3 regions of the Paenibacillus sp. PsM32 genome follow, and region 1 is predicted to be linked to each of the others. Evidence: riboswitches for the same ligand, from Rfam matches in the RefSeq annotation. Region 1 holds a riboswitch; each other region holds the start of a gene.

Region 1 (8,349 bases):
ATGATCAAGTTCGTACCGAGATTGAGCATCATTTGACGATTTTTGCCCGTACAGGTGAAGAGCGTCATGCGCTGTATGAACGTTTTGAAGAAACTCATGTTCAACGTTCTTATGATCCAGAATGGTTGAAAACAGAATTAATCAAAGCCGGTTTTCGAGATGTGCATTGTTATGCTGATTTTGAATGGGTAGAAGCTGGTGAAGATGCTGCTAGATTATTCTTTGTAGCGATTAAATAATATGATATGATTTAATAGAAGCTCCCAGTATAGGGAGCTTTTTTTGATATAATAATCTATACTGCTTTGCAAATTCACAGATGAGGATTTTGAGATGCTGACTATTATTCAATCGCTTCTGAACAACCTTACATTTCTAACAACTACACTCTTTTTTGGTAATTTAATATTAAAATGGCTGAGTAAACGAATCAATATCCAGTCATTGTATATCAAATTGCTATCCGGTGTTATTGCGGGAATAATTGGAATTTTATTGACTAAATATTTCTCTTTTCGTTTGTCACCTATGATAGTACTGGATCTTCGTCAGGTGGCTATTATATTGTCGTTTTACTTTGGTGGAGCATTAAGTAGTTTAATCACGGCTGTGATTATTGGAGTGTATCGCTTATTTTTAATAGACCCTATCAATTTTAGTTCATTTATCGGATTTTTTAATGCGATCTTTACGTTTGTGATTACAGGATTATTTATGAGAAAAGGCAAAGAGCTGGCGTTATCTTACTGGCTACGCATGATGATCGGGATTTTGTGTGTATATGCTTTATCTGTGATTTCTGTACTAGGGGAACACTCCTTTTTTCCGATTATAGTCTTTGCAGCATTTTATATTCCCGGGGTATTGTTTGTTTATTATTTACTTCGTTATATGAAACGTACTGATGATGCATTGTTATTAATGCGTGAAGCAGCCAATCTTGATTTTTTGACAGGGCTTCATAATCCGCGTGCATTTGAAAAAATGTTTGAACAAAAAACGATAAATTTGATGCATTATCCACAACCTTTTGGTTTGCTCCTTTTAGATATTGATCATTTCAAGCATGTTAATGATACGTATGGACATTTAAATGGAGATACGGTATTGATTCAAATAGCTCAATTGTTAAAAGAGGCTATGCGTTCTAATGATCACTGTGCTCGTAAAGGCGGAGAAGAATTTGCTGCGATCTTAAATGACTGTGGAATCGAAAAAACGTTAAAAATAGCAGAATCGATTCGTAAAAAGATCGAAGCTCATGATTTTCAATTAGAAGATGGACAAATGATTCATATTACGATATCGATCGGTGTGAGTTGTTATCCGCAGGATCAGCCTGAAAACATGTTTGAACAAGCAGATCAAGCATTGTATATAGCCAAGTCGGCTGGACGGAATCAGGTACAATTAGCTAAGCCACTATCATAAACAGTGCTTGATCTGAAATGCATTTCATACTTTATCATAAAAGCATCATTAGCTTGAAGGAGGAGTACAAATGCATCACGAACAGAAAAAAGCGTTCCCGACTGATTTTCTATGGGGATCAGCTTCGGCGGCATATCAAGTAGAAGGTGCTTGGAACGAAGATGGTAAAGGACCTTCGATGTGGGATTCATTTACTAAAATCCCGGGCAAAACATTCAAAGGTACCAATGGAGATGTAGCTGTAGATCATTATCATCGTTACAAAGAAGATATTGCTCTAATGGCGCAACAAGGTCTTAAAGCATACCGCTTTTCGATTAGCTGGCCACGTATTTATCCACAGGGTAAAGGTGAAGTCAATGAAGCAGGCTTGATCTTTTATGATCAATTAATCGATGAATTGTTGGCTAATCAGATCGAGCCGGTATTAACGTTATACCACTGGGATGCTCCACAAGCGCTCGCAGATGAATACGGAGCTTGGGAATCCAGAGAAATGATCGAAGATTTCAATCAATATTGTATTACATTGTATAAACGGTATGGAGATCGAGTAAAATACTGGGTATCTCTTAATGAGCAAAATTACAATTCTAACCATGCGTTTATTACAGCGATGCATCCACCGGGTGTGCATGATCGCAAACGTTTTTATGAAGCCAATCATATTGCTTTTCTAGCTAATGCCAAAGCGATCGAATCTTTCCGTCACTATGTACCGAACGGTAAAATTGGCCCTAGCTTTGCTTATTCTCCTTCTTATCCGGCTAGTAGTCAGCCTCGTGATATGCTGGCGTATGAGAATGCCGAAGAATTTCAAAATAACTGGTGGCTGGATACGTATTGTCTGGGTCATTATCCACAGGTAGCACTTCGTTATCTGGAAGAGCACGGTCTGGCTCCCACATTTGAAAAAGGTGATATCGAATTATTAACTAAAGGGATTCCTGATTTTGTCGGTGTTAATTATTATCAGACGATTACGTATGAATTTAATCCGATTGATGGTGTAGCTGAAGGCAAAATGAATACTACCGGACAAAAAGGAAGTAATGAAGATACAGGACGACCAGGGCTATACAAAACAACGCCTAATACTCATTTAGAAACGTCAAATTGGGACTGGGCGATCGATCCAATCGGCTTGCGAATTGGTTTACGTCGTATTACGAGCCGTTATGGACTGCCTGTCTTTATTACTGAAAATGGATTAGGCGAATTCGATAAGCTAGAAGCTGATGGAAGTATCCAAGATGATTATCGCATCGATTATCTGCGTTCCCATTTGGAACAATGTCGTGAAGCGATTGCTGACGGTGTAGATCTAATTGGTTATTGCAGTTGGTCATTTACCGATTTATTAAGCTGGTTGAATGGCTATCAGAAACGTTATGGGTTCGTCTATATCAATCGTGACGAAGATAGCGAAAAAGATATGCGCCGTATTCCGAAGAAAAGCTATTACTGGTATCAGCAAGTAATTGAAAGTAACGGAGAACAGTTATAATTTAATAATGATATGTATAACAACCGCCTTGTCTTGGATAGAATGTTCAAGAAAACAGGCGGTTGTTTATCGTTGATCTTATTTTTGAGCTATGATAGAAGTAATTGTGTAAGATTTATGATGACAAGAAAGGAGTCACTTATGGTCAACATTAAGCAAATTGCCAAACAAGCAGGAGTTTCGGTGTCTACTGTATCTAGAGTACTCAATAATCATCCTTATGTTAGAGCAGATAAACGAGAACGGGTACAACAGGTCATCGAGCAAAATAGCTACACCCCTAATTCACAAGCTATTAATCTGATTCGTGGCAAAACCAAAACGGTTGGTTTGATTTTACCATTTAGTCATCATCCGTATTATCACGCCATTATTGCAGGTGTGATGGAAGAAGCTTATCAATATGGTTATCACGTATTGCTATGTCAGACTTCGTATAATCCAGAGCAAGAACGAGAATATCTACATATGCTCAGTACAAGACAGGTAGATGGAGTTATTGCATGTTCACGTGTATTACCATGGGCAGAATTACAATCATACAGTGATTCAGGGCCGATCGTTGTCTGCGAATATACAGAAGAATCCAATCTATCGGCTGTATATACCGATCATTATGGAGCTTTTTGTAGCGGGATTCAGTATTTATTAGATCGTGGGTATACTCGTATCGGTTATTGTATCGGTCGCAAAACAAGTGCAAGCAGTCAGGAGCGATTTCGTGCATACCAAAATACACTCCATGCCGCAGGGCTTGAAGTGTATCAGGAATGGATTTTTCCAGATTGTATCCATATGAGTGATGGTGAACAGATTGCCAAGCGGATTGCGACTATGGAGTCACCTCCGTCTGCGTTAATTGTAACAGGGGATGAAGCCGCCGCAGGTGTTATGTTAGGCGCACGTCAATATGGATTGCGTATTCCTGAGCAGTTAGCAATTATCGGGTATGATAACCAACCGATCTCTGCCGGATTACAACTCACTACAATCGATCAGAATTTACAAGAAATCGGCAGACAAGCGTTTTCTTTATTTTATGAACGTAGTCTTGATACTACTATCATGCCGGTCAAGCGACAGATTCCTTATACATTAATCGAACGCCATAGTGTGTGAAGTGAACGATTATTGGATAAAAGGAGTTAACTTGATTTTTTGATTACATCGACACGACCGGAGAAGAAGGTTGCACCGCCGCCCATATCAGCCAAGCGATCTGACGTGAGTGCATTGACTAGATGGGTAGCTTGCTGATTGTCAGTGTCTGCCCATAGCCCCTGGCTGACGACAACGCCGGGCAATACATGTTCACCTACAGTAGCAAGCAGTTCACAAGACCCTCGTTCATTCCAGACGGTTACCCAGTCGCCATCTTCAATACCAGCATTTTGTGCATCTATTGTATTCATAAATAGCTTCGGTGACTTTTCAAGACCGATATGTTTGGCATTGTTCGAAAAGGTTGAATTTAAAAAGTTATGATTAGGCCCCGGTACAAAAATATAAGGATGAGTGCCCTGCTCATGAAGTGGTGTATAGGTTGGTAGTGGGGGTAATCCATCACGCTCCATATCGGCTGAATATAGTTCGATTTTGCCACTTGGTGTAGGCAGACGATCCGGGAAAATATATTGTCGATCTGCTTTGACATATTGATGTTGGACTAATGAATCATACGTAATATTTTTCAGTGCCGGATTAGCAGGATGATCCAGTGCTTGCCGAATTAACTGCTCATCACTATCTTGTAATGCTTGATCTTCATAGCCCATGGCCTTAGCAAGCAAACGAAATACTTCGGTATTGGATTTGCTTTCACCATATGGAGCAACAACTGGTTGTTGAATCTGCATATAATGATGCCAGTACGAAGCATAGAAATCGGTATTTTCAAAAGCAGATGTTGCTGGCAAAACGATATCTGCATATTTAGCTGTTTCAGTTAAAAAGATATCGTGCACAACAGTAAACAAATCGTCTCGTGCTAATCCTTGTCTGACAAGCGTAGCTTCTGGAGTCACAACTGCTGGATTAGAATTGTACACATATAGCGATTGCACAGGTTCAGACTCCTCTAATAATACCCGTCCCAATTGATTCATATTAAAAGAACGAGTGTTGCGATTAGCCAATAAGTCTGGACGTTGTAGTGCATTTTCATTAAATGTTAGTTGGAACGTATTAGATTTAATAGCACCACCACCGCGTACTAACCATTGTCCTGTGATAGCAGGTAGGCAGGCAATCGTACGTACATTCATACCGCCATTATCATGATGTTGTAGACCATTTCCGATACGAATCAGAGCAGGGCTAGCATCGCCATACATACGAGCTAATTGATATAAATCATCGACAGGTACGCCTGTAATTGTGGATACAGTAGCAGGGTCATATTGCTTTACATGCTCACGCAATTGTTCGTGTCCTACTGTATATTGCTTCATAAAATCCTCATTCACTTTGTCTTCAGCAAATAAAATATGCATCATACCTAGAGCGAGTGCGCTATCTGTTCCTGGCAAAATTGGAATAAACCAATCCGCAGATCGTCCAGTTTGATTTTTGTGCACATCGATCACAATAACTTTAGCGCCTTTTTTGCGAGCTTGCTGCGCTAAAGTCACTTGATGCATATTAGTGCTAACTGCATTAATACCCCAGAAAATAAATAACTGTGTATCTACCGTATCTTCAGGATCGGTACCAATACTGCCACCCATTGTGTATTTATAACCTGCTGAACCAGCGGCTGTACAAATGGTGCGCTCTAAAAGACTTGCCCCCATCCGATGGAAAAAGCGGCGATCCATCCCTTCAGCAGATAGATTGCCCATATTGCCATAGAAGCTATACGGGAGAATACTTTCAGGGCCAGAAGTGGATATTAATGTTTTCCACTTGGAAGTAATTGTAGTAATTGCTTCTTCCCATGAAATAGGTTCAAAAAGACCTTCGCCTTTTGCTCCAATCCGCTTGAGTGGAGTAGTTAGACGCTTAGTATCATAGATGCGTTCTGTCATATTACGAACTTTGTTACAGATGTTCCCTTTGGTAACAGGATGATTAGGATCTCCAGCGATTTTGATAATTTTACCCTTTTCTTTATGAACAAGCAGTCCGCACTGATCAGGACAATCCAGTGAGCAGACTGAAGGAAATATTCCATCTTGTTGATCAACATAACTAGACATACATCATGCTCCTTTCGTAATACCCATACCTTAATAATGGCAGAAATAGACTTTGAATACGTTATAAACTATCATAAATCAAATTTTAGATTTAATGTTGACTTTTTTACTGGGTTTAATTAGAATAAAGAAAATTATTTCGAATTCGACAAATTTAGATGTTTTATACCTTATCGTGTCTGATATCGATTTGCAAGTTTTTTTCGACAACTACATACATTAGATTTTCTATCCAGAGAGGTGGAGGGACTGGCCCTACGAAACCTCGGCAAAAACGTGCCAATTCCAGCAAGCTTGAATCGCTTGGGAGATAGGAAAGCAGGATGAATTATTGCATTATTTTATTCGTATGATTTGAATATTATAATGAATAGATAGCGAACCTCTTTCCTTGATGTGGGAAAGAGGTTTTTTGTATATTGTCGTTGACTCAGTTGATTATATTGTCAAATGATGACGTTATTAGTAGCAAACCAAGAACTCTCTATATCAATTTACTTTCTTACTTTAAAGCTTCACTTAAATAACACTGCACCTAAGTGTACCAAAGGAGATTGAATAATGAAAATATTAATTACCGCCCCTTATCATGAGCAAGGTCGTCAACAACTAGCAGATACGTTTGGAGAAGTCATTTACCGTTGCTGGAAAGATCATGGGCAAGCTTATCAAGAAGATGAATTAATCTCTTTATTACAATCAACCGGAGCAGATGCCATTATTGCAGAATTAGATCAAATTACTGAAAAAGTGATTAAAGCTGTACCTCATTTGCAATTTATCGGTGTCTGTCGAGGAACTCCTTCTAATGTAGATGTACCTGTGGCTACAGATCGTCGTATTCCTGTTTTCTATACGCCAGCACGTAATGCACAAGCTGTAGCTGAAATGGTAGTCGGCAGTCTAATTACCTTTTTACGAAGTATTATTTCATCCAGCCAATGGTTAGAAGCAGGAGAATGGCAAAGTGGTAGCTTAACTGCTTATCTCAAGTTTAAAGGTAATGAACTGGCTGGCAAAACAGTCGGTATGGTTGGTTTTGGAGCTGTAGCCCAGCGTACAGCAGGCATACTACGGAGCTTCCCTTGTGATATTCGTTATTACGATCCCTATGTAACCAGCCCTGACCCGCGTGATCAAAAAGTATCGTTAGCCGAGTTATTTGCTACAAGCGATATTGTATCGATTCATTTACCTGTAACCGAAGATACCAAAGGATTAATCGGCACAGAATTATTGCAATCAATGAAAAAAGACGCCATTTTTGTGAATACTGCCCGTTCTGTAGTGGTAGATCATCATGCACTGGTTGAACAATTACAACAAAATCAAATCCGTGGAGCGATTATCGATGTGTTTGATCAAGAACCACCACTTCCTAAAGATTATGAACTGATTTCATTGCCAAATGTTTTAGCAATTCCACATTTAGCAGGTGCCACTTATGAAGTTGAAGATCATCATGTAGAAATTATGAATAGAGCACTCATAGAGTGGTTTGAGCATCATAACACCGCAGTGAAAGTGCTCTATAATAAAGCGATTTTGGAGGATATTAACGATGACACAACAAGCCTATCTAGTCTTTGATATCGGTACCGGTAATGCTCGTGTAGCTGTTGTCGATATCAACGGTAACGTATTGTCGATTGAGCGAGCTGATATTTTGTATCACAATGACAATCAATATCCAGATGCACGTCATTTTATACCGGAAGTATTGTGGGAACAGATTGCAGGGCTTGCTAAAGTAGCACTATCTAACGTTCCTGATATTCAGATTATTGCTGTCACTTCAACGAGCCAGCGTCAAGGTATTGTACTGATTGATGAAGCAGGTGAATCTTATTTAGGATTACCGAATATTGATAATCGGGGACGAGAGTGGGAAGAACACTATAGTGACCAAGCTTCTATTTATCCGATTACAGGCAGAACACCGTCTGCTTTATTTTCAGCAATGAAATTAGTCGGATTACGGGAGCGTCATCCTCAGCAGTATCAACGATTGAATCGTTTTACCAGTATTAGCGATTGGGTAACGTATGCGCTTAGTGGTGTGTTGAGTTACGAGCCGTCTCAAGCATGTGAGACTCTTCTCTATAATGTAGAGCATAGTGATTGGTCTACAGAAATGTGTCACACCTTTGGCATTGCACCAACAGTGTTACCTTCATTAATACCTTCAGGTAGCGTGCTCGGGACATTAACACC
Region 2 (8,349 bases), on a different contig from region 1:
TGCCAAACAAGTACAAGCTCAATACGATAAAGGCAAAGAATTAAATCTTCCAGGCACGCCATCGATCTATATTAACGGAGTAGAATATACAGGCGATCTAGGCGATTATACTGCACTCAAAGCAGCAATTGAGAAAGCCAAAACAGAAGCCGGAGCGGAGGGCTAATACGATGAATACAGAATCGTCTCCATCTTTTTTAGCACGATACTATTTATTTCTAGCATGGATAGTCGCTATTGTAGCTACTGGTGGAAGTCTGTATTTGAGTGATGTAATGTTGCTAGAACCTTGTAAATTATGCTGGTATCAGCGTATTTTTATGTATCCACAGGTAATTTTGCTCGGTATCGCTGCTTATCATAATGATCGACGTATTGTCAGATATTCGATGCCACTCGTTATTCTTGGTGCATGTGTAGCGATTTACCATTATGCAGAGCAACATATTCCAGCTTTGAGCAGAATTTTACCATGTACAACAGGGGTTCCTTGCAATAAGCCTTATTTTGAATGGTTTGGTTTTATTACGATTCCTTTTATGGCATTGATTGCGTTTATCTTGATCGCTTTGTTATTGTGGAGAGGTAGTCGCGCAGCAGATGCTATCGCTTATGAAGATGAAGAAACAGAATAAGTAATCATACCATTGATTGATATCATTACCATGTCTTCTTTTTAGCATTTATTGTTGAAAAGAAGACTTTTTTTATAATCCAATGATAGAAATATATGAACCTGATGTATGAACAGTAGGACTTGAAAAAAACGTCTATTTTGAATCAATTTTGACCTATTTGATGTAATGAGTACGTTTAACGGTTAACTATAGTAAGAGAATACTGTTCAATAACTAGATAAAAGTGGAGGAATGTCGAATGAGAGAAGGCAATTCAATATATGAAGTAGAGCCGTGGTCGATTCGAGAATCTTCGTTTGACCCTATCCACAATCGTAGAGGAGAAACTATTTTTACGGTTGCTAATGGATATTTGGGAATGCGTGGTCATTTTGAAGAAGGATTAGAAGGTGCAGGTATTAATGCACTGAATGGTACGTATTTGAATGGATTTTACGATTCAGCAGATATTACGTATGGAGAAGAAGCTTTTGGTTATGCTCGTAAGCGTCAGACGATGTTAAATGTAACGGATAGCAAAATCATTGAGTTATTTATTGATGGCGAACAATTTAATTTATTGAGCGGTCGTGTGATAGAATACGAGCGCATCTTAGATATGCAACATGGGATTTTATCGCGTCATGTCGTATGGGAAAGTGGCACAGGTAAACAAGTACAAGTCGATACACAGCGCCTGATTTCATTTGATAATAAGCATGTAGCCATGGTTCGCTATACGGTGAAGCCTGTTAATTTTACAGGAGAAATTAAATTGATCTCTGCCTTAAATGGTAAAGTGACTAATGAAATATCAGCAGACGATCCACGAGCAGGATCGGCTTTTGGAGGGCAAGTATTACATACGGTTCAGTCGTATGAAGAAAATACGTTTATGGCTCTAGAGCAACGTACGACCGAAACAGAATTTCATTTATTGTGTGGCGCAGAGCATACGTTAGATTATGACTATACGTTATCAACGATTCAAGAAGATGAGCGTATTGCGAAAGCATTTACTATGCAAGTAGACGAAGGACAATCTATTACATTGGATAAATCTATTGTTTATTATTCTTCAAAAGATTATGAAGTAGATCACTTGCTAATTTTGGCTCAATCTACGTTAAAAGAAGTCAAAGCAAATGGCTGGGATGCTTTAACGATAAAACAAAAAGAATATCTAGATGAATTCTGGGAAATTGCAGATGTGAATGTAGAAGGCGATGAACTGTTACAACAGGGATTACGATACAATGCGTATCAATTATTCCAATCTGTAGGTCGTGATGGCAAAACGAATATTAGTGCGAAAGGAATCACAGGCGAAGGGTATGAAGGGCATTATTTCTGGGATACAGAGACATATATGTTGCCATTCTTCCTATATACCAAGCCCGAGTTAGCCTTGCGTCTGTTAGAATACCGTTATTACACACTGCCCAAAGCAAGAGAGCGTGCAGTTGAAATGGCAGCAGAAGGTGCTCTATTCCCGTGGCGTACGATCAACGGAGAAGAAGCTTCTGCTTATTATCCAGGAGGAACGGCTCAATTTCATATCAATGCCGATGTAGCTCATGCGATTATTCAATACGTAGAAGCGACAGGCGATCAAGACTTTTTGCAGAGCAAAGGTCTGGAGATGTTGATCGAGATTTCAAGATTTTTCTTATCTGTAGGGAATTGGATTACAGGTAAAGGATTCTGTATTAATGGAGTGACTGGCCCTGATGAATATACAGCGATTGTAAATAACAATACGTATACAAATATTATGGTCAAAGATGCATTAGAATTTACTGTACATGAATTAACACAGTGGGAAGAATTAACTCCAGATTCTTATCTAGCGATGCACAGTGTTATGGGACTAACCGAAGAAGAGATTGCAGATTGGGCACGTGCTGCGGATGAAATCTATATTCATCGCCAAAATGGATTAATCGGTCAGGATGATTCTTTCCTGGATAAAGGCGTATGGGATTTTGACAATACACCGGCTGAAAATTATCCATTACTGTTGCACTACCATCCATTGGTCATTTATCGTCAGCAAGTGATCAAGCAAGCGGATCTGATTCTGGCATTTTATTTGCTAGGTGAGAAATTTACCAAGCTAGAAAAAGTCAAAAACTATGCCTATTATGAGCCATTAACAACACATGATTCTTCGTTGTCAGCAGCGATTCATGCGATTATTGCAGCAGAGCTTGGTAATATGGATCATGCGTATAACTTCTTTATCGAATCGGCACGTATGGATCTGGATGATATTCATGGTAATGTCAAAGACGGTATCCATGCTGCATCAATGGCAGGTAGCTGGTTAACGATTATTGGTGGATTTGCAGGTATGCGTCAATATGACGGTCGATTACACTTTGAACCGAAATTACCGCCAAGCTGGACAGAGTACTCGTTCCGGGTACAATTTCAAGATCGCCTTGTCAATGTAAATGTAGAAGGCAACAAAACAACATACAGTCTTGTTCGCGGAGAACCGTTAACGATAGAACATTATGGACAAGAATATGTAGTTGCAATGACACAGCCACTTGAAGCAAACAATCGTGATCTGTGTGCAATAGTATTCGGCTTGGAAGGTGTAGTTATTCCGGTTATTGATGAAGAATCAGAAACGATTGAATCCGCAGAATTGTTGCCAGGTGTAGAAGATTTACTACAACATTTTGCCGATCATAATATCGCTGTTGTTTTGGCATCTCACCGTAGTGATGCAGAAGAAGTGGTAGAAAAATTAGGAGTACGACAATATTTCAATCGTATTATTACATCGGATGATGTAGAGTTCAGTAAGCCTGATCCTGAAATATTTATCAAAGCAGCTAATGCAGTCAATATTCATCCTTATCACACGATGGTTATTGAAGATTCTACCGAATCGATCCAATCTGCCCGTCAAATCGGAATGAAAACGATCGCTGTAAGTTCACTAACCCGAATCGATAGTGCACACTTTACAGTACCCGGCTTAGATGGACTAAACCTAGAAACCATGATCCGCTGGATGCAACTTCCTTGATTAAGCGCTTAGCAGTATAAGCGCGACCTATAGCGCTTGGCACCAAAAGCGCGACCCATAAAATAAGAAAGTGATTTTTGCTTGGCAAAATATTTTACCATCAGCGCTTGGCAGTATAAGCGCGAACAAGTGAAATCAAAAAAAGCTGTCCTTGTTCATCAATTGACGATGAATAAGGGCAGCTTTAATCTTTTCAGATCCAATCTTTTTTGCGGAAAGTGAAAAACATAGTCAAACCTAACGTAATCATAATCCCGATCACCAGTGGATAACCGAAACGCCAATGCAATTCAGGCATATCTTCAAAGTTCATTCCATAAATACCTGTAATTACAGTCAACGGCATAAATATCGTTGTGATCGCTGTAAATACACGCATGATTTCATTCGCACGATTAGAGATACTGGACTGATAAGCTTCTCGTAAGTTACCCATCAGATCGCGGAACGTATCAAACATCTCAGATACTTTAACCGCATTCTCATACACGTCACTGAAATATTTTTGCAATTGATCATCGATCAAACGGAGGTCTTTTTTATTCAATGTATTGATGACTTCACGCTGAGGTCCCAATACACGTTTGAGCCATAAAATTTCGCCACGCAAACCGATAATTTCGTTCAAATGCGATTTTTTGGTATGCATCAATATATTTTCTTCCAGTAGTTCGATCTGATCTTCGATCCGGTCACCGACAGCGAAGTAATTATCAACGACAAGGTCAATTAACAAATACATAAATTTATCAGCGCGACTCACTTCTTCTTCCCATAAAATCGGTTTGAGGACACGCAATTCATTAATTTTCTGCTTGGTCACTGTAATAATATAATGCCGTCCTAGAAAAATATTCAAGGCGCGCAAAAAAATCTCTTCGTTATCAAAACGAATACTGTTGACTACAATAAAGTAATGACTTTCATAAATTTCGATCTTAGGACGCTGTTCTTCTTCACTCAAGCAATCTTCTACAGCCAGATCATGAAGCATAAAAAGTGGTTGTAGTTCAATCAAATCTTCCAAATCTGCGTCGATCCAATAAAATCCTTCTTCAGGTGCTACCAGTGTGTCGGTAATATTTTCTACTGGAGTAAATGCTCCAGCATTGACGTGCCGAACTTTCATTGTGTTCTACTCCTTTATTATGAAATGAGCAGGGAAAGAAGCGGCAACCGCACACTTGTTTACAAAGCTTCGCTATAATTTATGAAAAACGGAGAAGATTTTTCAATAATGGCGCGTTACTCCAGTGCCCTATGGTTGTCGTTTGTTTCCTGCAATTTGTCCATCCGTCCTGCTGCCAACTGGGCCTCGGGTCGCCTTCCATTTTGAAATTCACCTCTTTGTGATTTAGATATTTATGAAAACCATGAAAAAACGTCAAATACTTGTTAAGTATACCGTGGTCGTGGAAGCCTTTCAAGCTTAAATAAGAAACCTCTTTTGAAATCAACCAATATAGTTACCAACAACTTATTTATCGGTTCAATCTAATACATTTTTCACAGCACTTGACGGCAGACCGTAGAATAGTATAAATTATGGTATAAGAAAAGTATCAAAACATGTTATTTTAAATTGAATAAGCAAATCTTATCAAGAGCAGGTGGAGGGACTAGCCCGATGAAACCCGGCAACCGGCGGTATAACCGCACGGTGCTAATTCTTGCAGAGATATAAGTTGATGGATCATTCTAGACTTAATATCTGCTGACAGATGAGAGAGGCGTCTATTATATACGCGAACATATCGCAAATGACCTTTCTCAAGTATCAGGAGAAAGGTCATTTTTGTATATACTTATAATGAACCTTTCTCCTGAAATGATAAGAAATACACACATCCAAGGAGTGAACGAACATGCCAATTAAGATTCCGGATAGCTTACCTGCCAAAGAAGTATTAACTGGAGAAAATATTTTCGTAATGGATGATAGCCAAGCATTTCAACAGGATATTCGTCCATTGCGAATTGCTATATTGAACTTGATGCCTACTAAAGAAACAACCGAAACGCAGTTACTACGCTTACTGGGAAATAGCCCGCTTCAAATTGATATTTATTTGCTACATGCACAATCCCATACTTCCAAAAATACATCGACTGAATATTTGAACTTATTTTATAAAACATTTGAAGAAGTCAAACATCTACGCTTTGATGGTCTGGTTGTGACAGGCGCTCCTGTAGAAACAATGGACTTTGAAGATGTGAACTATTGGGAAGAGATTCAAGGGATTTTTGATTGGAGTAAAAAGAATGTTACTTCAACCATGCATATCTGTTGGGCTTCACAAGCAGGTCTGTACCATCATTTCGGTGTTCCCAAAGTCGATTTGCCTGAAAAGTGTTTTGGTGTATTCCCACATACATTAAATAAAGAAAATGTAAAATTGTTACGAGGATTTGATGAGTTGTACTTTGCGCCTCATTCCCGTCATACCGAAGTGCGTCATGAAGATATTGCTAAGATTCCTGAACTGGAGATTTTATCAGAATCGGAAGAAGCAGGAGTATATCTAGCCGCTACCAAAGATGGCAGTCAGATTTTTGTAACAGGGCATTCTGAATATGATCCATTGTCATTAAAATGGGAATATGAACGTGATATCGCTAAAGGAATGGATGTCGCACCGCCGAAAAATTATTTTCCTAATAATGATCCATCGCGCACACCGCCTTCTACATGGCGTGCTCATGCCAACTTATTATTTTCCAACTGGTTAAACTATTATGTATACCAAGAAACACCATATGATTTGGAAAGTGCCAAAGCTGAAGCAGGTAATTACTGTATCTAATTTGAGATCAACCCAATCGATTGTTATTTCAGAGGAGGAATTATAGTATGACGGATCATCATTCAAGCGAACGAACTCTTAACATTGAAAGCAAATTGGCACAGATCGGTTCGATTAATGAACCGGTAACAGGGGCGGTTAATTTTCCGATTTATCAATCAACTGCCTTCCGTCATCCCGCTCTTGGTAAAAGTACAGGCTTTGATTATATTCGTACAACCAATCCAACTCGGGCTGTCCTAGAACAAGCGGCAGCAGCATTAGAATCAGCAGATGCAGGATTTGCCTGTAGTTCCGGTATGGCTGCTTTACAGACCATTTTTGCGCTTTTCGGTCAGGGAGATCATCTGATCGTATCGCTTGATCTGTATGGTGGCACATACCGTCTGTTGGAGCGAATTTTATCCAAATTTGGAGTAACTGCTTCTTATGTAGATACCAATGATCTAGAAGCGTTAGAAAAAATAGTTCAACCGAATACCAAAGCTGTATTTATTGAGACGCCAACTAATCCGTTAATGATGGTTACCGATATCAAAGCTGTAGCTACCTGGGCGAAAAGCCATCAGTTGCTGACGATTGTTGATAATACGCTGTTGACTCCTTTTTTCCAGCGTCCGATCGAACTGGGAGCAGATATCGTGATTCATAGTGCTACCAAATATCTAGGTGGACATAATGATGTTTTAGCAGGATTGATTATGACCAAAGGGGAAGAATTATCCGCTGAAATGGCTTTTCTGCACAACTCTATCGGAGCCGTATTGTCTCCAACCGATTCGTATCAATTAATGCGTGGAATGAAAACATTGGCATTGCGGATGGAGCGTCATGAATATAATGCTACAGCAATGGCGAAGCATTTGGTAGATCATCCGCAGATTGCAGAAGTGTTTTATCCTGCACTACCGGATCATCCGGGATATGATGTCCAAAATCGCCAATCTAGCGGAAATACAGGTATCTTTTCGTTTAAAGTGAAAGATGCGCGTTATATTGAACCGATTTTGCGTAGTATTCAATTGATTGCTTTTGCTGAAAGTCTAGGTGGCGTTGAATCATTAATGACGTATCCAACGGTACAGACACATGCAGATATTCCAACTGAGATTCGTGAAGCGATTGGTGTCGATGATCGTCTATTGCGCTTTTCTGTAGGAATTGAACATATTGATGATCTGATCGCTGATCTTGATCAAGCGCTGGAAGTAGCACGCCTTGAAGTAGAAGGAGCGTGATCGATAATGACTTATTCTTCAGATCGTCAAGCTTCACGCAAAATAGATACCAAACTGATTCACTTTGGTGCTGAAATCGACAAAACAACAGGTGCATCCAGTGTACCGATCTATCAAGCGTCTACTTTTCATCAAGAAGATATCTCGAATCCACCACTTCATGATTATAGTCGTTCAGGCAATCCAACCCGTCAAGCGTTAGAAGATTATATTGCTTTGTTAGAAGGCGGAGCTTCAGGATATGCTTTTGCTTCAGGAATGGCGGCGATTTCTACTGCCTTTCTGATTCTATCCGCAGGTGATCATGTGATCGTGACTGAAGATGTGTACGGTGGTACATATCGTTTTCTGACTACTGTATTGAATCGAATGAATATCGAGATTAGCTTTGTAGATATGACCGATCTGGATCAAGTGAAAAATGCACTTCGTCCCAATACAAGAGCTGTCTATATGGAGACACCATCAAATCCAACGCTCAAAATTACAGATATCGGCGCAGTGACCGCTTGGGCGAAAGAACATCATCTACTTACTATGGTAGATAATACGTTTATGACTCCTTATTATCAGCGTCCAATCGAAATGGGCGTCGATATTGTGTTGCACAGTGCGACCAAGTTTCTAGGTGGACATAGTGATGT
Region 3 (8,349 bases), on a different contig from region 1:
CTGCTTTTGGTCTGATCTTAGGGCCATTGATCGGTGCGATTCTGGGTGAGTTGATTTCAGGGAAAGATTTTCAACAATCGCTCAAAGCTGCCTGGGGAACGATGCTTGGATTGTTTACGAGTATGATTGTGAAAATTATTTTGCAATTGGCGATGATTGCGATCTTTTTCCTTTGGATTTTTGTATTTTAAAAAATAACCCGCATTGCTTAGATGACTATAGGTTGTCTATAATAGAGGTTGTTGAAAAAGCCCAAGACCGGAAGGCATTTCAGCCTTCCGGTTTTTTGGTATGGTTGAGATCGGGCGTGAGAAAAGGGGAACCGTTTTGTCTAAAACAGAGTCATTTGTTAGAGGAACCGTCATTTTAGCTGCTGCTGCTTTAATTGCACGTGTGCTAGGTTTGGTACAACGTGTACCGTTAGAGCATATGTTAGGCGTAACAGGGAATGCATCGTTTACTGTAGCGAACAATTTGTATTTGATGTTATTAGCCGTAGCAACAGCAGGTATTCCAAGTACACTGAGTAAAATGGTATCTGAACGTTATGCACTAGGTAGACCTGCAGAAGCACAACGCATTTACTTTGCAGCGTTGTTATTTGCAGGTGTGATTGGTGTAATTATGACCGTAGGTTTGTATATTTTTGCACCATTTTTTGCGGTGTATAGCTCTAAAGTGCCTGAAGCGATTTTAGCTATTCGAGCTATCGCTCCATCATTATTATTGTTTCCGATGATTGCGATGATGCGCGGTTATTTTCAGGGACGTAACTTGATGATTGCGGGTGGTATCTCTCAAATTGTTGAGCAAATCGCACGTGTATTTACAGCTATTTTGTTAGCTTATATTATTTTGCAGTTAGGATATGGTGGTGTAGAAGCTTCTGCCGGTGCTTCTTTTGGTAGTGTGCTTGGTAGTATAGGTGCATTTGCAGTAATGATCTATTATGCTGTCAAAATGCGTAAACAAGATAAATTAGAAGGTATAGATGCTAAATCAGACAAAGATCATGCAGTCATTCCATTAACGCAAATTTATGGTGATATTTTTAAATTATCGATTCCTATCGTACTATCGTCATTGACGATTCCAGCCGTTTATTTTATCGATAGTATATTGGTCAAACCTTTATTGATTGGACAATTAGGAGATGCGATGGCTACAAATGTGCTGGCGATTTTGGGAGCTAGAGCGCAAAGTGTAGCAGGTATTCCACCGATTTTAGCTATCGCACTCAGTCAATCGCTTATTCCTATTATTTCAGCAGCATTTGCTAGTCGCAAAATGGAACATTTGAAAAATCAAATTACATTAGCATTACGAATTTCTGTACTTACAGGTGTTCCAATTGTTTTGATTTTTAGTACAGCAGCGTATTCAGTCAATGGATTATTATTTAGTACGCAAGAGGGAGCAGGTATTATTGCTGCTTTGACACTGGGTACGATTTTCCAGATTACGATGATGACGACCAATTCTATGTTAATCGGGATCAACAAAGCAAATTTATCGATGGTACATGTCATGATCGGTATTGTGGTCAAATTAGTTGCTAGTTTTGCGTTAGCTCCGTTTATTGGAATCTACGGTATTATTGCCGGAACAGCTTTATGTTTTATCACTATTACATGGATGAATATTCGTTCATTGCGCCAAATCGTAACTTTCTCGGTATTAGGCAACCGTTGGGTCGGATTTATTGTGACTGTGGTGGTATTAGGTGGAATTGGTCTACTGCTGAACCAGGTCGGTATTCTATTAACGGCTTATATGAATGAACGGGTTGCATTTTTTATCGGTTGTTGTATGGTAGGAATAGCGATATTATTGGTATATCCCGTTATGCTTGTTCTGCTAAGAGTGGTTCGAGCGAATGAACTGGATTCTTATCCAAAAGTATTGCGTAAAGTTTTCCGTCCATTGATGCGTCTACAAAAGAATTAGGAGGAATAGTATAATGCAATTGATTAATAGTAAAGAAGATTTCACTACCGTTACTCACTCTTCGCAATTAACTGTCGCTGTGTTCAAAGCAGATTGGTGTGGAGATTGCCGATATATTGATCCATTTATGCCTGAAGTAGAAAGTCAGTATGCAGATCGTCTAACGCTTGTAGAGGTAGATGTAGAAGCAACAGGCGATGTGAGTCAAGAACAGAACATCCTGGGTATCCCTAGCTTTGTAGCTTATGCGAACGGCAAAGAATTAGTACGTTTCGTCAACAAAGCACGCAAATCTCGCGAAGAAATTGAGCAGTTTTTGGATCGCGCTGTTGCAGTCTATGAGACATTAGCTACATCAACAGCGGAATAAAAAGAATCTATAAATAAATGCTTACTAACCACCTTTTTTATAAAGGGTGGTTTTTTACTGTGTAAAATATCATTTGTTTGTCGACACGGTTCTGCCATAATACAAGGATTGATCATTTTTTGTCACAATCCAGTGGTTCCGTCTATTTTGCAATCAGGTATACTAAAGTAGAACATAAACATTGTGTAACTATCATATAAAATAGCGGGTGATTCTCTAAATGGCAAGAAAGTTCAGAATAACAACTACACATCTAAAATGGTTGAGCTTTGTCACCTGTGTTGTTATGTTTTTAGCAACAATGGGAGGACTTGTAGTAACCAAATCAGGTTCAGGACTTGGTTGCGGAAATGAATGGCCGTTATGTCATGGCCAATTTGTACCTGCGTATACGATTTCTTCATTAATTGAGTATTCACATCGGGCAATTAGTGCTTTAGCAGGTTTAACAGCTTTATTCTCTTTTATTGGTTTCATTTTTTTCAACAGACACCGTGAACTTAAAGTATACGCATCTTTTACTCTATTATTTGTCGTAGTACAAGCAATAATGGGTGCATTAGCTGTTAAGTTTTCACAATCTGCTCCAATCATGGCATTACATTTCGGATTTGCAATGATTGCTTTTGCTAGTTCGTCGATGATGGCGCTTGGTGCAAGGCGGATGGATCAGCAAAAAGGTGATTTACCGATTCCAGATGAACCACCAGTGAGTAAAGGGATGCGTAATCTAACATGGTTCGCAACTATCTACACATACATGGTGGTGTATACAGGAGCCTTTGTCACACATACCGATTCTAGAGGTGGGTGTTCTGGCGTATTACTATGTAATGGTTCTATCTTACCTGAATTATCCGGCGGGGTAGCGGTAGCATTTTTCCATCGCGTAGCCGCTTATAGCCTGTTAATCGTTATTGCAGTGCTAGCGCATTATGCCTACCGTCGTCATCCGTATAATCCAGGTATTCGTAAGCTTGGAGTGACTGCGATCGTATTTATCATCATGCAGATTCTAAGTGGTATGTTGAATATTGTAACAATGAAAATACCTGAGTGGTATTTCTTCTCCAGTATGTTGCATACGTTGTTGATTCAGATTTTGTTCGGTGTGTTATGTTATATGAGTGTGCGTGTATGGCAATTAAGTCGTGGTACACGTGGCAAATTAGGGCAAAATGTATAACCGTATGATCTATTTAGATAGCAACAAAAAGTGAATACACATCCAATAGATTACATCAGATGAACAAATGATGAAAAATTTCTAATTTCCTTAGGAAATATTCATTTTTGCTTTGACAAAGAGTGTGAAGTTCACTATACTGAGAAAAGATTTTCATTTTCATTCGAATTTTTCATATTTTCTTATCGAGAGTGGTGGAGGGACTGGCCCGATGAAACCCGGCAACCGATTTTGGAATAGCTATTATGTAGTTTTCCAAAATGTCATGGTGCTAATTCCTTCAAAATGGCGTGTGCAATTGGTACATAGCGATTTTGGCAGATGAGAAGGAAGTATCTCTAATAATAGAGAACCCTTTTCTGCGAAAGGGTTCTTTTTTTGTATAAAGAAGAGAGAAGTGAATACCGACATATATGATAGCGAGAATATATCCGACTTATTCGATGGTTTATATATGATTAATGTAATATGAATGCAGGAATGAAGAAGTACAAGGAAGGAGCACCCATCTGTGATTGAATTAAAAAGTATTACTAAAACGTATGGTAAAGGGAAAAATCTAAGCCCTGCGTTAAGCGGTATAGATTTGAAAATAGAAAAAGGCGAGATTTTCGGCGTTATCGGTCACTCCGGTGCAGGTAAAAGTACATTGATTCGATGTATTAATTTACTAGAACGTCCAACCTCTGGTGAAGTATGGATCGATGGTGTGGAAATGACCAAGCTGAACAAAGCGCGCTTACAAGCAAGACGACGCAAAATAGGTATGATTTTTCAACATTTCAATCTATTATCTTCAGCGACAGTGTATGAGAATATCGCTTTTCCTTTGCGCTTAGTCAAAACACCGGAACGCAACATTAAAGAAAAAGTGAAAGAATTGCTTGCTCTAGTTGGACTGGAACAACATGCCAATAAATATCCTGCTCAATTATCAGGTGGACAAAAACAGCGTGTCGGCATTGCTCGCTCGTTAGCTAGTGATCCTGATGTATTGCTTTGTGATGAAGCGACATCTGCGCTTGATCCTCAGACTACAAATTCGATTTTAAAATTGCTGGTCGATATCAATGAGCGCTTTAACTTAACAATCATCTTAATCACTCATGAAATGCATGTCATTCAGAGCATTTGTGATAAAGTAGCTGTTATTCATCGGGGCGGTATTGTAGAACAAGGCCCTGTAACAAATGTTTTTTTGAAGCCACAGCATGAAGTGACACGTGATTTTATTTTAAATGAGTCTAATAATGCTGAATTACTAATTACTTCATGGACAGCACCAAATGTTCCTAATTCATTGACTGTCAAAGTGTCTTTCTTAGGAGATAAAACGTATGAATCGATCCTTTCGCAAACGGTACGTCAAACTGGAGTCGATTTTGCTATTTTGCAAGGAACGATTTCAACGTTAAAAAATGTACCGTATGGACAGTTGATTGTTCGCTTTGAAGGAACAGAAGGAGACATTAAGCGCACACTCGATGGATTGACCGCTGAAGGTCTCGATGTGGAGGTGATCAACTGATGGGTGAATTGGATTTCTCACAAATTGATTGGAATGAATTCGGTACAGCGACCTTAGATACACTCAAAATGGTAGGCGCTTCTGGATTATTTACATTAATTCTAGGATTGCCATTAGGCATTTTGTTATTTATTACAGGGCGTTCTACTGTAGCATGGGTGCGTTATTTCTATGCAGTGATTGCGTTTATCGTTAATATTTTGCGTTCGGTTCCATTTATTATACTGATTGTAGCGATCTTACCATTAACGCAAATTCTAGTAGGAACAACGATTGGTGTACTTGGAACGATCCCACCATTAGTTATTGCTGCCGCACCGTTTTTTGCTAGATTGGTCGAAACTGCACTTCGTGAAGTCGATCGTGGTGTGATTGAAGCAGCGAATGCGATGGGAGCTTCCTTGTGGCAGATTATAACGCGCGTACTTGTACGTGAAGCAATGCCAGGGCTATTAGCAGGCTTAACGGTTACTGTGGTTGCTTTAGTCTCTAATACAGCGATGGCAGGGATGATTGGTGCAGGAGGACTTGGAACACTTGCAATCAACTATGGTTATTATCGCTATGATACAGCGATCATGCTAGTGGCTGTAGTCATCATGGTTATTATTGTTCAAATTCTACAAATGCTTGGTGATCGTCTAGTGGTTCATTTTTCGAGAAGATAAACAGTAATACAAAAGAGATTGAGCATAGAGTAGTTATTCTGCTGAATATTTATACGATGATAGATAATCACAAATATTCAGCATTTGTATCATATACGTATACCAATCCAAAACCAATAAAGGGGTAGAAAAGATGAAAAAATGGACTTTGATTTTGCTAAGTATTATGTTGGTTGCTATCGTATCTGCTTGCGGTAACAAAGCAGCAGACAACACAGCAGCAACAGGAACAACAGAAGGCGGAGCAGAAACCGTAACATTGAAAGTAGGCGCAACAGCTGTACCTCACGCTGAAATCTTAAAACATATTCAACCTGCACTTGCTAAAGAAGGCGTAAATTTACAAGTTGTCGAATTTACAGATTATATTCAACCTAACGTTCAATTGAATGGCAAACAGTTAGATGCAAACTACTTCCAAACATTGCCTTACCTTGAAGAGCAAAACAAATCTCGTGGTATGACTTTAAAAGCTGTACAACCAGTACACATCGAGCCTTTCGGTGCATATTCTACAAAATATAAATCAATCGATGAATTGCCAGACGGTGCAAATATCGCAATCCCTAACGAAGTATCTAATGGAGCACGCGCTTTGATCTTGTTGGCTAACAATGGATTGATTGAATTGAAAGACAAAACAAACATCACTTCTTCTGTAAAAGATATTACAGCTAATCCTAAAAACTTTAAATTTACACCGATGGATGCGGCTTTTATCACTAGACAATTAGGTCAAGTCGATATGGGTATGATCAACATGAACTATGTATTAGAAGCTAAAATCGATCCTAAATCTGCATTGTTGACTGAAACAAGTAGCGCACCCTATGCTAACTATTTAGTTACTCGTGAAGACAACCAAAATGATGCAGCTATCGAAAAATTGAAAAAAGCTTTAACTTCTGATGATGTTAAAAAATTCATTGAAGATACGTACAATGGTGCTGTAATCCCAGCATTTTAATTAAAATGTACAAATAAAAATAAGGTTATAGCTAAAGTTATGATTTGTGATCAAATACAAATGATAACGGGCTATAACCTTATTTTTTTATCTAGTATTTCGCTGATCGATGGATTGATCGTTTTACCTTAATCATTTACAACACTTGCCTGTACTTTTAATTTTCCTGTAGATCCATCGGTAGTTACCGCAAAGATATTCCACAGCCCCCACGAAGCTTGTCTATATACATCATATAAAGGTAAATTCCATTGTTGTTGCTGACCAGGTGCTAAGCTAGATTTCATAAGATTTCTGGTATCATCAGGAAAGTTAATTTCGTAATCGATTGTTTGCTTGCCTGTATTTTTTAAGATCAATTGTATATCTGCATGATTTTGATATGTAAAAGGAATATTAGCTTGACCTCCAGAGAGTATAAATGTCTGTTGTGGTAACCCTTTGACTTTTGAAGTAAAACGGGTCTGTTGATAGGTTACCAGCTTGTCTATCTGTGTGTGCGTTAGAGTAGAACGATTCACAGAATGGTGTAACACATGATGGCTAGTTGCGGTATCTGCAAATACAGAACTAGAAGTAGCTAACGGTATAGATAAAACTACAGGTACATATAATAACTTTTTGAGGCTTTTCATTATTAAAGTTTCCTTTCTGTTTAGCTAGACGATGTAATGATTATAATGTGTTATGTAACCTCCTTTTTTGATATACACCGATGTTATTTAGCTTTATGATGCTATTAAAATAGGAGGATAAATGATCAAACATTATATAAAATATGAAAACTATATATTTATTGATGAACCAATGGAGTAAAATTCGCCTGAGTTACAGCTACAAGATCCTGCGGAGCAAGCTCTACTTGCATCCCAATTTTGCCTGCGCTGACAATCATCGTTTCCAGAAGCATCGCTTCTTCATCAATAAAAGTAGGATATAATTTCTTCATTCCGATAGGAGAACAGCCCCCTCGAATATAACCTGTCCATTTCTGCAATTCATTCACAGGTAGCATATCCAATTTTTTTTCACCTGCTGCTTTAGCTGCTTTTTTTAGATCTAATTCTGCTCCTACTGGAATCACAAAAATAAACAAGTTATGTTTGTTTTGCGTGACCAATGTTTTAAATACCATTTCAGGTGGTTTATTAATTTTGGCGGCAACCGCATTACCATGAATTTTGCCGTCTTTATTGTCGTATTCAATAATCTCGTATGCAATATTTTCTTTGTCTAAAATACGCATTGCATTTGTTTTGCTAGTACTCATTGAATGTACCTCCTTATCCAAAAAAAGCGTAATACATCTATTATAAACTATCTTTTCGTCATTCGTAGTCCTATATACGGTGTTGTTTGGTGATCCTTTTGACATCTATAGGTTAAGGTCTGTACACTAGATAAGAATAAGTATCATCCAAAAGCTACAATACAAACGTATTATATGATAGAAGCGCAATATAGTAGAAGATATGCGATAGCATTGTCTAGAGGAGGAACTTTTTTGGATCGGAAAATTGCCCTGATTACAGGCAGTGCCAAAGGATTAGGAAAAATGACGGCGCTTACGCTAGCGAGTCAAGGCTGTGATATTGCTTTAAATTATATGAATAGTCATGAAGAGGCTGTGCATCTACAATCTCGCATTGAAAATATGGGCGTACGCTGTATCGCTGTGCAAGC

What was found. Region 1 has a riboswitch for S-adenosylmethionine ahead of QCD85_RS12885 (2-hydroxyacid dehydrogenase). Riboswitches for the same ligand answer to the same signal wherever they lie in the genome.
Region 2: another riboswitch for S-adenosylmethionine. It lies ahead of metA (homoserine O-acetyltransferase MetA); the one in region 1 lies ahead of QCD85_RS12885 (2-hydroxyacid dehydrogenase).
Region 3: another riboswitch for S-adenosylmethionine. It lies ahead of QCD85_RS17490 (methionine ABC transporter ATP-binding protein); the one in region 1 lies ahead of QCD85_RS12885 (2-hydroxyacid dehydrogenase).

What each region holds. Positions count from the first base shown of each region.
Region 1 covers NZ_JARUWY010000005.1:296,084-304,432, forward strand. Annotated here, with positions in the region: gene QCD85_RS12860 (class I SAM-dependent DNA methyltransferase) at 1-239, shown strand, start outside; gene QCD85_RS12865 (GGDEF domain-containing protein) at 334-1,431, shown strand; gene QCD85_RS12870 (glycoside hydrolase family 1 protein) at 1,502-2,938, shown strand; gene QCD85_RS12875 (LacI family DNA-binding transcriptional regulator) at 3,080-4,057, shown strand; gene QCD85_RS12880 (molybdopterin oxidoreductase family protein) at 4,084-6,135, opposite strand; SAM riboswitch class I at 6,361-6,452, shown strand; gene QCD85_RS12885 (2-hydroxyacid dehydrogenase) at 6,697-7,725, shown strand; gene QCD85_RS12890 (FGGY-family carbohydrate kinase) at 7,697-8,349, shown strand, end outside.
Region 2 covers NZ_JARUWY010000001.1:529,417-537,765, reverse strand. Annotated here, with positions in the region: gene QCD85_RS02505 (DsbA family protein) at 1-166, shown strand, start outside; gene QCD85_RS02500 (disulfide oxidoreductase) at 171-635, shown strand; gene QCD85_RS02495 (HAD-IA family hydrolase) at 877-3,660, shown strand; gene corA (magnesium/cobalt transporter CorA) at 3,854-4,789, opposite strand; SAM riboswitch class I at 5,255-5,388, shown strand; gene metA (homoserine O-acetyltransferase MetA) at 5,526-6,467, shown strand; gene QCD85_RS02480 (aminotransferase class I/II-fold pyridoxal phosphate-dependent enzyme) at 6,515-7,705, shown strand; gene QCD85_RS02475 (trans-sulfuration enzyme family protein) at 7,712-8,349, shown strand, end outside.
Region 3 covers NZ_JARUWY010000009.1:205,274-213,622, reverse strand. Annotated here, with positions in the region: gene QCD85_RS17510 (DUF456 domain-containing protein) at 1-191, shown strand, start outside; gene QCD85_RS17505 (putative polysaccharide biosynthesis protein) at 328-1,947, shown strand; gene QCD85_RS17500 (thioredoxin family protein) at 1,961-2,317, shown strand; gene QCD85_RS17495 (COX15/CtaA family protein) at 2,538-3,503, shown strand; SAM riboswitch class I at 3,683-3,831, shown strand; gene QCD85_RS17490 (methionine ABC transporter ATP-binding protein) at 4,015-5,031, shown strand; gene QCD85_RS17485 (methionine ABC transporter permease) at 5,031-5,699, shown strand; gene QCD85_RS17480 (MetQ/NlpA family ABC transporter substrate-binding protein) at 5,833-6,666, shown strand; gene QCD85_RS17475 (hypothetical protein) at 6,795-7,301, opposite strand; gene ybaK (Cys-tRNA(Pro) deacylase) at 7,460-7,936, opposite strand; gene QCD85_RS17465 (SDR family oxidoreductase) at 8,171-8,349, shown strand, end outside.